4 regions of the Pseudoalteromonas sp. P1-30 genome follow, and region 3 is predicted to be linked to each of the others. Evidence: predicted binding sites of a transcription regulator. Region 3 holds the regulator's gene; each other region holds the start of a gene.
What was found. The regulator sigma-54, encoded in region 3, starts transcription at its own class of promoters, with help from an activator protein. The targets are predictions, from matches to a motif close to GTTGGCACGNNNNTNGNNT.
Positions count from the first base shown of each region.

Region 1: AN395_RS17925 (EF-hand domain-containing protein) is a predicted target of sigma-54. The motif match lies at 1,658-1,676, and genes of this name have one in related genera.
Region 2: flgJ (flagellar assembly peptidoglycan hydrolase FlgJ) is a predicted target of sigma-54. The motif match lies at 1,228-1,246, and genes of this name have one in related genera.
Region 4: AN395_RS19445 (DUF1328 domain-containing protein) is a predicted target of sigma-54. The motif match lies at 1,550-1,568, and genes of this name have one in related genera.

Region 1 is NZ_LKBC01000018.1:43,438-46,564, reverse strand. Features, by position in the region: gene trkA (Trk system potassium transporter TrkA) at 1-544, shown strand, start outside; gene AN395_RS17935 (EF-hand domain-containing protein) at 631-846, opposite strand; gene AN395_RS17930 (calmodulin-like protein) at 1,025-1,237, opposite strand; gene AN395_RS17925 (EF-hand domain-containing protein) at 1,367-1,579, opposite strand; gene AN395_RS17920 (flagellar brake protein) at 2,043-2,705, opposite strand; gene AN395_RS17915 (TrkH family potassium uptake protein) at 2,735-3,127, opposite strand, start outside.
Region 2 is NZ_LKBC01000005.1:36,869-39,995, reverse strand. Features, by position in the region: gene flgK (flagellar hook-associated protein FlgK) at 1-172, opposite strand, end outside; gene flgJ (flagellar assembly peptidoglycan hydrolase FlgJ) at 174-1,190, opposite strand; gene AN395_RS10530 (flagellar basal body P-ring protein FlgI) at 1,326-2,420, opposite strand; gene flgH (flagellar basal body L-ring protein FlgH) at 2,432-3,115, opposite strand.
Region 3 is NZ_LKBC01000002.1:375,911-379,037, forward strand. Features, by position in the region: gene rapZ (RNase adapter RapZ) at 1-14, opposite strand, end outside; gene AN395_RS05175 (PTS sugar transporter subunit IIA) at 34-486, opposite strand; gene hpf (ribosome hibernation promoting factor) at 491-778, opposite strand; gene AN395_RS05185 (RNA polymerase factor sigma-54) at 806-2,305, opposite strand; gene lptB (LPS export ABC transporter ATP-binding protein) at 2,375-3,100, opposite strand; gene lptA (lipopolysaccharide transport periplasmic protein LptA) at 3,097-3,127, opposite strand, start outside.
Region 4 is NZ_LKBC01000019.1:35,529-38,655, forward strand. Features, by position in the region: gene oadA (sodium-extruding oxaloacetate decarboxylase subunit alpha) at 1-824, opposite strand, end outside; gene AN395_RS18145 (OadG family protein) at 834-1,079, opposite strand; gene AN395_RS19445 (DUF1328 domain-containing protein) at 1,608-1,781, shown strand; gene AN395_RS18155 (hypothetical protein) at 1,834-2,025, shown strand; gene AN395_RS18160 (YcxB family protein) at 2,182-2,649, shown strand; gene csrA (carbon storage regulator CsrA) at 2,700-2,891, opposite strand; gene AN395_RS18170 (aspartate kinase) at 2,981-3,127, opposite strand, start outside.

The DNA.
Region 1 (3,127 bases), on a different contig from region 3:
CGTGTTTTGTGGAGACGCCTCAGACCAAGAACTACTATCTGAAGAGCACATAGAACAAGTTGATGTGTTTATTGCTGTAACCAACGACGATGAAGCAAATATAATGTCGGCCATGCTTGCAAAACGCATGGGCGCACAAAAAACCATGGTGCTTATTCAGCGTGGTGCGTATGTAGATTTAGTGCAAGGGGGTGAAATAGATATTGCTATATCACCACAACAAGCAACTATTTCGGCGCTACTTACACACGTACGCCGTGGCGATATTGTTAATGTGTACTCGTTACGTAAAGGAGCGGCAGAGGCCATTGAAGCCGTTGCCCACGGCGATGAAAACACATCAAAAGTAGTTGGCCGTGCGATTGCCGATATCAAGCTACCTGCAGGTACAACGATTGGCGCTATTGTACGTAATGACGACGTACTGATTGCCCACGACGACACCGTTATTATGTCTGGTGATCACGTTATTATGTTTTTAATCGATAAAAAGCATATCAACGTAGTAGAAAAGCTATTCCAAGTTAGCGCTATATTTTTATAGTTAAACACAAAAAAGCCGCTGACTAAGGCGGCTTTAGTGGAGTATGTTTTTTTAATGCTAGGCAACCCTGCTTAGCAGCTTACTAATTACTGTACTTTTGAAAACTCTTGCTCAGAAATTTCACCATTACCATCAGTATCTAGCTGGTCAAAAATCTTCACTAGCTGTGAATTTACCTGCGCTTCTTGCTTTGAAATTGCACCATCACCATCGGCATCAAACGAGGCAAAGTTGACTGCAGCATACGCCGCTGATGAAGAAGCTAATACGATAACGGCAAGTGCTGTATTTAATGTTTTCATAGTTGTGTCCTAATTAAGAGGAAATCCTTTTCTAAGATCCATGGGTTTAAAAATTAACTAAAAAGTGCTTTTGCCAATGTGCATTATTAAGTTTTAATGCACATTGGATTAGAGCAAATGACTCTTTGCTAAGTGAACATGCGCTGCCCTGCGCTCAATTGGCAAAGATCATCACACCCTAGTATTTAGAGAACTCTTGCTTTGAAAGCTCGCCATTTCCATCGGTATCAAGCTCAACAAACTCAGCCATTAAATCCGCATCCACCGATGCTTCCGCTTGGCTAATGGCGCCATTGCCATCTACATCTAGCGTGTCAAAATCAGTCCCTGCAAAGGCAGCAGAAGAAGAGGCAATAGCCATAAATGCGAGTGCTTTATTTAAATGCTTCATAATTTAATCCTTCAATATAAACAAATTAGTTAAGTTCACTACGTGATGTACGCAATCCTTGTAATCCTTTTTCGTAAGCTCCCTTGCCTACTTAGGTTGTCATTGGCAACTCAGGATTGTTACCACACTTTAAGCTTCTGAAAATTCTTCTTTTGATAGCTCACCATCTTGGTCAGTATCTAATTCTGAGAACATGCTCATCAGTTTTGCATCAATTGATGCCTCTGATTTGCTAATCGTGCCGCTGCCATCTACATCTAACGTATCAAAATCGGTTGCTGCAAATGCCGCTGATGATGAAGCAAGGGCGATAAGTGCTAAAGTTTTATTAATGCTTTTCATAATATAATTCCTTCAAGTATATGTGTGCGATTAAGTGTTTTACTTTAAATCACGTTATTGTTCAGTACAGCCAGACTATTACAACTTGAATGCCAAGTTTTAAAAGTTCATTAATTTCAATCAGTTAAATGAGAGCTTGGCTATTTTTGATAAATTTGCGGGGGTTTTATGTTGCAAACTAGCAACAAAGGGTAAAGCTAAGTTTTTAAATGCAATAGAAACAGCTAGTTACATAAGAGAAAAAAGCTACAATTTTCGGTGTAAATTGTAAGAATGAAGTTTTATCGAAAAAAGAGACTAAATTTTAGCCGTGAGGGGAGCTAACGTATTAAAATAACTCACTCGTAAAACTAATCTATACTGCTGATTTTTATAGAAAATAAAAAATATTTTGTGAAGTTTTAAAAAATATGACTGCCACTCAAGTAAAAAATGGCCATTTGTTGCTATTAAGCGAAAGTGCCTATTCTAATGGCAACTCAAGCATCGCGGGATCGATAAAATGCTCTTTCATAAACGCCTTCATTTCATCTTCACTGGCTAGAAGTTTAATACCACAATTAACTCCTGCGGCGTGTTCTTTTACACTGCATATTTCGCCAGTAAATGCTTTATTGTTGGTATCAACCGTCACCGTGCATTGCATATCTTTAATATTTTCATCGTTTTGATCGCCGCGTACATCAAACATCACCCCGGTAAGCGAGATGTCTTTAATCACCCCTTCAAGTACTCTATCGTCACTGAGAGTTAATTTTGCAGGTAATAAGGTAGGTATGCGTGTTTGCGCGCGCAATGCAAATAACTGCACTTGCGTAGGGTAATTAATAAAAATGAGCCTAGCAGGGTGTGAGGCAACCGACATAAGCTGCTGCCTAAATGCTATTACTTGTCCGCCACTGCCTTCTATAACCGCTCTTACCACCACCATTACACCGTCTCGTAGGTAATCACTTGCAGCAGCTAAACGCTTTGAACTTGGGTAATTTAAAATAATAAATTTATTTTCTAGCAAGCCAATAAACTCTGTTTTCACGCGTTTACTACTGGTAGGCGTAACAATTTCCAAGTCGACCAATCGTCCTGTTGTTAACTGGTGTAATTTATCTAAATTAGAATGTGGCATGCCTGTTCCTAAGCATCATTTGTATATTATTACCCACGCCAAAAGGTCGGCGTAAATAGCACGAGTAAGGTGAATATTTCTAAGCGACCAAATACCATGGCAATGGTTAATAGCCATTTGGCACCATCGCTCACCGCCCCATAATGCGAGGCAACATCACCTAAGCCTGGGCCTAAATTATTTAAACACGCCGCCGTAGCAGAGAACGCGGTAATGTTGTCCATGCCAGTTCCCATTAGCGCCAACATTATAATAATAAACACCAATGCGTACGCTGAGAAAAACCCCCAAACCGCTTCAACTACTTTATCGGGCAGGGCTTTACGACCAAGCTTAATAGAGTATATAGCACGTGGGTGCACTAAGCGGTTAAGCTCACGTATGCCTTGTAGGTAAAGTAAAAACACGCGTACAACTTTCAT
Region 2 (3,127 bases), on a different contig from region 3:
ACCTGTATGTTTCGCCGCGACCTACTTGGTTATCAACCATAGTGGTAAATTCAGTGCGCTCACGTACGTAGCCTTCTGTATTTACATTGGTGATGTTTTTACTGGTCGTTTGCAACAGCTCAGAGCTTGAACGCACCCCAGCACTGGCAATATTTAATAAACTAAACGACATATTACTTCACTCCTTGGGTAAACGCGCTTGTTGCAATATTTTTAAGCTCACTGCTATTTAGCACTTTTTTTATTTTACTCGCGTAATTAGGATCGGTTGCATAGCCTGCTTTTTGTAGCGAATCTAAAAATTCGTTTGGCTGTGCTGTTTTTTGTAATGCTTCTTCGTAGCGTGGGTTTTGCGTTAAAAAATCGACAAAGTCGTTCACGCTTTCTTTTATAGAATCGTAAGCTCTAAAACTTGCTTGCTTTTTAACAGGGGTACCTTGCTCAAATTCAAGCGTTACTTTACTTGCTTTATCGCCTTCCCAGCTTTTATCTGATTTAATATTGAACAGGTTATTTGAGCTATTCCCGTCGCTTTTATTAATAATATGCTTACCCCAACCAGTCTCAAGTGCCGCTTGGGCCACCATTACTGCAGGGTTTAAACCAATTTTTTCGGCCGCTGTTTTAGCATGCTCCCACACTGCACTAACAAACTCTTCAGCATTATTAAACGACGACTGCTGTGTAGGCTGTGTTGTGGTTTTAGTTTGTGTTGCCGCACTGCTGACTGCTGAGTCATCTTTATTTGCTTGCTTTACACTGTGCACCTTTTCATGAGGCAGTTCAGAGCCTGCGCGTTTATCACTGATAAAGTCGTTGGTTGTTCTTAACACTGAGCCAGGCATAAAGTTTTCAGCCTCTGGAGAGAGCTGCTGCACAATTAAATCAGCCAAGCCCAAAGACCCATTTGATGAAAGCTCAGAAGAGAGCTGCTGATCGTGCATTTCTTCAAAAAACTTTACACCGCTTGAGTTAAACGGGCTGTCTTCATCTTCAAATGCTTCGTTGGCTTTACGCATCCCTTTTAGAAGCATTTGTGTAAAAATAGCTTCAAATTGTGCCGCTGCTTTTTTTAGCGCCGCTTTAGAGGCATCAGTAGATGCATCACCGCTATTTAAAGCGTCTTGACGTAAAGTATTAAGATTACTTAAATCAAAAAAGTTTTGCTTATCGAGGTGATTTGTTTCCATCAGCTTTTTGACACAAAAATGAATAATGCTTTAAGAAATGCAAAAATTAAGCCAAAGAAAGGTAAACAGTAAAAAGCTTAAGTACCTTTTGAGTACTTAAGCTTTATGTAGAAGGGTAAATATTCTTAAAAATAATTAAATAACAACAAGCTGTCCGTTAATTGCACCCGCTTCTTTAAGCGCTTCTAAAATAGCCATTAGGTCTCCAGGTGCTGCGCCTACTTCATTTATAGCACGCACTAAGTCATCTAAGCTAACGCCGGGGTTAAATACAAACGCACGAGAATCATCTTGATTAACGTCAATAATACTTTGCTGTGTAACAACAGTTTCGCCTTCTGCTAACGGATTAGGCTGCGTTACATTTTGCTGTTCAGCAATTGTGACTGTTAGGCCGCCATGGGTTATTGCCGCAGGCTGTAGCTTCACATTTTTGCCAATGACAATCGTTCCCGTACGTGAATTAACAATAATCTTGGCTGAGGTATCAGCAGGCTTAAACTCTAGGTTTTCAAGCGTTGATAAATAAGACACTCGTTGCGATGCATCACGTGGCGCAATAACGCGTACTGAGGCAGCGTCAATAGCTTGTGCACTATTAGGGCCTACCAAATTGTTAATTGTTGCTTCTAAACGTTTTGCCGTTGTAAAGTCAGGGCGGTTTAAGTTAAAAGTAATGTAGTCGCCTTGCATAAAAGGGCTTTTAACTTCGCGCTCAACAGTGGCTCCGTTAGGTACGCGGCCAACCGTCGGGGTGTTAATGACCACTTTACTGCCATCTAGCCCTTGTGCTCCTAAACCACCCACAATTAGGCTACCTTGTGCTATAGCGTATACGTTTCCATCCACCCCTTTTAAGAAAGTTTGTAACAAGGTGCCGCCACGTAAACTGCCTGCACTGCCAATAGAAGATACCGTAATATCAATTGTTTGACCCGGCTTTCTAAACGGCGGAAGCTCAGCGTGGACTGCCACTGCTGCTACGTTTTTAATTTTAGGGCTTTGTGTTGAAGGCAGCGTAATACCAAAACTGTTTAGCATGCCTCTAAAACTTTGTTGTGTGTAAGAGTTTTGCTCCCCTGTACCAGGTAGCCCCACCACTAAACCATAGCCTACCAATTGGTTAGCACGTACACCTTCAACCATAGAGACATCTTTTATACGCTCGGCGCTGGCAGAAAATTGCCAGCCTAGCAGTATGATCAAAATAAACGCTTTAATGCTATTCATACTACTATCCTCTAAAACGGAAATAACGAGCTACTAAAGAAACGTGTTAACCACCCTGGGCTTTGCGCTTCTTGTGTTTGTCCTTTACCTGAATATTGAATTCGGGCATTGGCAATTCTATTCGACTCAACCGTGTTATCGGCGCTTACATCTTGCGGACGTACAAGGCCTTCGAGCCTAATAAACTCTTCGCCGGTGTTAAGTGTTAGCCATTTTTCACCACGAATAACTAAGTTACCATTGGGTAAAACACGCATAACATTCACCGAGATGTCGCCCACTAAGCTGTTTGACTGATTTGATTTAGAGTCACCGGTAAATGATGAATCACTACCAATGCCAAACTGAATACTGTCGCCACCTATATTGACTGGTAAACCACCTAACCCAATAACGGGGTCTAGGCTGGCTTCGGTTTCTTTATCGGTTTCGGTTTTAGCGGCTTTTGTAGCTTGTGTTGACTCTTCAAGCTTAACGGTAATTATATCGCCGGTTCTAAGTGCTTTTTTGTCTGAATACAAATCATTAAATGTATTGGTGTTAAACAACGAACCCGTTGCAACAACAGGCTCTGCTACAGGCTCTGGGTACATGGGTGCGTAGTAGGGGTCATCTTGAACCACTTCACTATTTTGCGTAGAAACACAGCCACTTAAAAATAAGGTGCCTGCTGCAAATAAAATAACATTACGCATAACTATCCCCTT
Region 3 (3,127 bases):
ATAATTAACTCCATTTATAGCCCTTAGTATTTACTACGATTGATCAACAATTACTTGGTACAGCTCTGCATCGGTTTTAGCACTGCGCAGCTGTTTACAAAATTCTTTGTTGCTCAGTTTATCAGCTATGGTTGCCAGAGTCTTTAGGTGCTGTTGGTTATCGCCATCTGGTACGATGAGTGCAACAAAAATATCAACAGGGCAGTTATCAATAGCGTCAAAGTTAACAGGCGTGTCGCTAACAAGTACTAAAGCCAGCGGCTCTTCTACGCCACCCATTCTGCCATGAGGAATGGCGATCCCCCGGCCAATGCCAGTACTGCCTAGCTTTTCTCTGCTTGCCAGCGCATTAAGAATATCTTGTTGTGGTAAGTAGGGGAGCTTTTCATGAGCAAGCTCACTGATAAACTCTAAAATTCTTTTTTTACTACTAAAAAGGACCGCAGCTTTGCTGCAGTCCTGGCATACTAATGTACTTAATTTCATAATATTAGTGTCTAGCAAGCTTCTCTTTATGTTTTATGACTTGACGATCGAGCTTGTCAATCAACGAGTCTATAGCGGCATACATATCTTGGTGCTCTGTTGAGGCAAATAAATCTGCGCCACTTACATGAATAGTCGCTTCTGCTTTTTGGTTGAGTTTTTCTACATCGAGAATGACATGCACATTGCTAATATGATCTGAGTGCCTTTCTAGCTTTGCAAATTTATTATTTACATAGTCTCTAAGTGAATCAGTTACTTCTACGTGACGACCAGTTAGGTTTAGTTGCATAAGCATTTCCTCTTTGTTTTTTACGTCTTATATCAAACTCTTTCTCTGATTTGACGGTGGAATAGCTAGCGATTCACGGTATTTTGCTATTGTGCGTCTAGCTACTTTAATTCCTTGCTCTGCCAATATATCCGCAATTTTACTATCACTCAATGGTTTAGCTGAGTTTTCCGCGGCAATTAGCTTTTTAATTAGGGCACGTATTGCGGTTGATGAACACTCGCCGCCGTTTTCAGTGCTTACGTGGCTTGAGAAAAAATACTTAAGCTCAAAAATACCACGTGGCGTATGCATATATTTTTGCGTAGTAACACGCGAAATTGTCGATTCATGCATTTCTACCATTTCAGCAACATCGTTTAAAACCATTGGCTTCATGGCTTCTGGGCCATGTTCAAAAAATGCCTGTTGCTGTTTTACAATACAGTTTGTTACCTTAAGCAGCGTGTCGTTTCTGCTTTCAAGGCTTTTTATAAACCATTTAGCTTCTTGTAAGTGAGAGCGAATAAACTGGCTATCACCACTTGATTTTACGGTACGTGACATAGCCGCGTACTGACTATTTACGCGTATTTTTGGCATGCTATCTGGGTTTAGCTCTACCACCCAGCGGCCTTTTATTTTTTTAACCGATACATCTGGTATTACATACTCCGACTCTTCCCTTACTATTGTATCTGCAGGTTTTGGGTTGAGGGTATGTATTAGGGTCATGACCTCTTTAAGCTCGTCTTCTTTAAGCTTAGTCTTTTTCATTAATGTACGATAGTCGCGTGCCGCTAATAGATCAATGTGATCGGTTAAGATCATTTTAGTTTGTTCTATAAAAGGGGTGTCTTTATCAAACTGGTTTAGCTGAATACACAAGCACTCTTGTAAACTGCGAGCGGCTATACCTACAGGGTCAAATAACTGAATACGCTTTAAAACGGCTTCTATTTCATCAAGTTCAACTTCAACTTCGTCATCGTTTTCTTGGTTAAAGCTTTCTAAAATTTCTTCACAACTTAGCGTTAAAATACCCGAGTCATCTACAGCTTCTACAATGGCAATAGCAATGGCTTCGTCTGTTGGGCTAAAAGGAGTAAGCTGAAGCTGCCACATTAAATACTCATGTAGCGTTTCAGTAGAGGCACCTTGATAAATAGACTCATCTTCTGGCATTGGGCCTGAGGATGCAGCAGGGGCTGCGCTCATGTACTCATCCCAAGTTACATCCATTGCCATATCATCGCTAACGGTGTCTTTATTTAAAGCTTCGCCACTGTCTTGCTCGTACTCGCTGGTTGTATCGTCAGCCGATGCGCTTACGGTTACATCATCCGTATCTGCTTTTTGTTCATTTTTTCCAGCCGACTCTTCCGTGTAATCTTGCTCTTCTACTTCTAATAGCGGGTTGCTATCAAGTGCTTCTTGTATTTCTTGCTGGAGATCCAATGTACTGAGCTGCAGCAAGCGAATCGCTTGTTGCAATTGTGGAGTCATTGTAAGTTGCTGGCCCATGCGCAGCTGTAATGATTGCCTCATGTATCTCTAACAATCCTTTTATGTTGTTATAATTAATATTAGCAGATGCTTGTAGGTGTGGCTTAAATGTTACAGCCTAAATTGCTCGCCTAAATAAACATCGCGTACAGTTTTGTCATTTAATACGTGTTCTGGGGTGCCAGATGCAATTAGCTCCCCATGAGAAACAATGTAGGCTTTTTCACAAACATCAAGGGTTTCTCTTACATTGTGATCGGTAATTAATACGCCAATGCCACGGTTTTTAAGATGTTCTATTATTTTCTTTATATCTAACACTGAAATCGGATCAACACCAGCAAAAGGCTCATCCAATAAAATAAATTTAGGGTTCGCTGCCAGTGCTCTGGCAATTTCTACACGGCGGCGTTCACCACCAGAAAGCGCCATACCTTGGCTATCGCGAATATGCTGAATACTAAATTCATCAAGTAAGTTGTTAAGCGTTTCTTCTCGCGCGGCTTTATTGAGCTCTTTACGCGTTTCTAAAATCGCCATTAGGTTTTGATAAACTGTCAGCTTTCTAAATATTGATGACTCTTGCGGCAAATAGCCAATGCCTAAGCGGGCGCGGCTGTGCATAGGTAATAACGTAATGTCGTTATCATCAATAGAAATTTTACCTTTGTCGCTAGGTACTAATCCTACAATCATGTAAAAGGTGGTGGTTTTACCTGCGCCATTAGGGCCCAATAAGCCAACAATGCTGCCGGCTTCTACCTCAAGGCCTACATTTTTTACAACTTGGCGGCCTTTATAGCTTTTTGCTAATAGTTCTGCTTTTAAGGTGCTCATGGTTGACCTTCGTTACCTGTTTTTTCT
Region 4 (3,127 bases), on a different contig from region 3:
TTACGTACATCTCTAAAGTAAGCCGCTATTTCTTCTAGCTGGTTTAAATCTAATTCGGTATCGCGGGGCGTACCTTCAACAATCGCTACAATGGTTTCTGTAGCTGAATGACCATAAGTCATACTCATTGAAGAAATTGCGGTATCAAGCATATCAATACCTGCATCAATGGCTTTTTGATACGTAGCTGTACTTAAACCTGTGGTTGCATGGCACTGCATAGCAATAGGGATAGAAACGGTTTCTTTTAGCCCTTTAATAAGTTGCTCTGCATCGTATGGTTTTAATAAGCCTGCCATATCTTTAATACAAATAGAGTGACAACCTAAATCCTCTAGCTGTTTTGCAAGGGTTAACCACATATCTAGGGTATGCACTGGGCTTACAGTATAAGAGATAGTACCTTGCGCGTGCGCTCCTACTTTTACAGCCGCTTTAATTGCCGTTTCTAAGTTACGTACATCGTTCATGGCGTCAAAAATACGAAATACATCTACACCATTTTTGTGGGCACGCTCTACAAACTTTTCTACCACGTCATCGGCATAGTGGCGGTAACCCAATAAATTTTGCCCGCGCAATAACATTTGCTGTTTAGTATTCGGCATAGCTTTTTTAAGGGCACGAATACGCTCCCACGGATCTTCACCTAAATAACGAATACACGAGTCAAACGTAGCGCCGCCCCACGACTCAATAGACCAATAACCGGCATCATCAAGTTTGTTAGCAATAGGGAGCATGTCATCTAAGCGCATACGGGTTGCAAGTAAAGACTGATGAGCATCGCGTAAAACAAGTTCTGTTAATTTTAATTTAGCCATGTGTGCCTCTTATTTATTATTTGATTTGTACTGAGCAATGGCAGCACTAATAGCAGCGATGTGCTCGTTTGGCACACCTTGAGATTTTAAAGATGGTGATTTAACCGGTATTGCAACTTCAGCCTCGTCAAAACGAGCAACCAAGTTAGACATGAGTGACACAGCACCAATCAATATTGAAAGAAATACAAACACGCCCACCATGCCCGTAAGCATCAAGCTACCTGCGGTTGTGAGTACAGCTCCTATATCCATTTTTCTCCCCCTGCACTATATAGCGATATAAAAAACCGCTTTATTTAAATAATTATTCACCGAATGATAACAAAACTTTTAACTTTGTCCACCACCTGTCAATTGGTAAAACCAATTAAAATTAAACTAACATACAGCCACAATAGTTAACATAGCTAATACTGGGTTAAATTGGCTTAGATATAGATGATAAAAATAACCGTTATAGGCAAAGGTTATATGGTTAAACCCAAAATAACTTAAAAACCATAAAAAATAGTAAGTTAAACGGCAGGTAAAAAATCAGTTTGGGCTAAAATGTAAATTGGTCTTACCAAGACTAGTAAAGCAGCGCGAAAAAAATATTTATTTTTTTACTCTCTTTACAATAGTGTGAATAAGTTACATCGTTAAACGTAAAACTTACCAATCCTAAATTTATAATCTTCGCCCCAAAAACCATAACATATTGAAAAATAATAAAATTAAACTCTGGCACGCAACTGGCATTATTACTTTCGAACGAATTTGATAACCAAGGAGAAAACAATGTTACGCTGGACAATTACATTTTTAGTTATTGCTTTAATCGCTGCAGTGTTAGGTTTTGGTGGTATCGCAGGTGCCGCAGCTGGTATAGCAAAAATTATATTCTTTATCTTTTTAGTACTTTTAGTGATTTCTTTAGTTTCAGGTGCGCTGCGCGGTAAATCGCCCAGGTAGCTACTAACATACTTAAAACACTAAACAATCAACATATACAAGGAATTACATTATGAACTCAACAACTTTAAAAGCAGCACTAATCGCCGTATTTGCAGGTTTCTTTATGATGGGTTGTGAAGACAACCACGCAGAAGAAGCAGGTGAGCGTATTGATGAAGCAGTAACTGACGTGCAAAACTCTGTTGAAGATGCATGTGAAAATGTAAAAGAAGGCGTTAACGCAGAAGAAACTAACTGTTAATCTGTTTGGTAACGTAAAAAACGGCTTTTAATAAGCCGTTTTTTTGTGCGCTAATAAAAAGGGGCTTCTAACTCTTATAATGCATAGCCTACATTAACGGGTGTGATTTTTACGCTAGCTTGTTAAAATAGCGAAAACTATTACTTATTAGCAATTATGGCACTGACCACCACTTACACACTCGATAAACCCTACTACTACGAATGCTTTGACGAGTCCCACTCTTATAGTAAAGCAGCCAAGCCAAAGTATTTTTTGCTGGCATTACTGGTGTGCTTAGGTTTAATTAGTATTTACGCTATGGACGATCATTACCTAGGTACATTTTTAATAATGCTAGGTGTATTAGAATGCGTTGCCTTTTATTACCGCAGGCCTTGGTGGGTTACGCGCCAAATGTTTAGTCGTGCTTCGGGCTCAACGGTTACTCTTTCGTTTACCGATGACGCTATTAGCACCGAAAACCACTATAAAAGCCATACATTTAAGTGGGCAGAAATAACCCATATTATTAAAACTAACCACGGCTACTTAGTGCACCATAATAAAGGTATGCAATATATTTCTAGCAGTGTATTAACCGATGAAATGCGCGATTTTATAAACAAAAAAGCCACTCAGTGAGTGGCTTTTGGTATAGCTAAGTGCATTACTCAGCTAAGTATAAGTGTTGATTAAGCATTGCCCGGATTAGGGTTAGACTTTTCAGCTTGTATACGCATGTAAATCTCTTCACGATGCACTGAAACGTCTTTAGGTGCGTTAACACCAATTCGAACTTGATTTCCTTTAACACCTAATACAGTAACAGTTACTTCGTCACCAATCATTAGGGTTTCACCTACTCTACGAGTTAGTATTAGCATTCTCTTGCTCCCATGTTCCAATAAATTATAAGATTCCGCTTGACCATTTTAATGAAAAATTGATTGAAAAGTAAGTAAAAACTCCCAAACTATCCATTTTCTGTTAAAAATTCTGAGTGTAACGCTCTTACTGCTAGTTCTAAATACTTCTCGTCAATTAAAACCGATACCTTGATTTCAGACGTCGATACTAAAACTATGTGTATGCCTTCTTGCGCCAATGCATCAAAAAATTG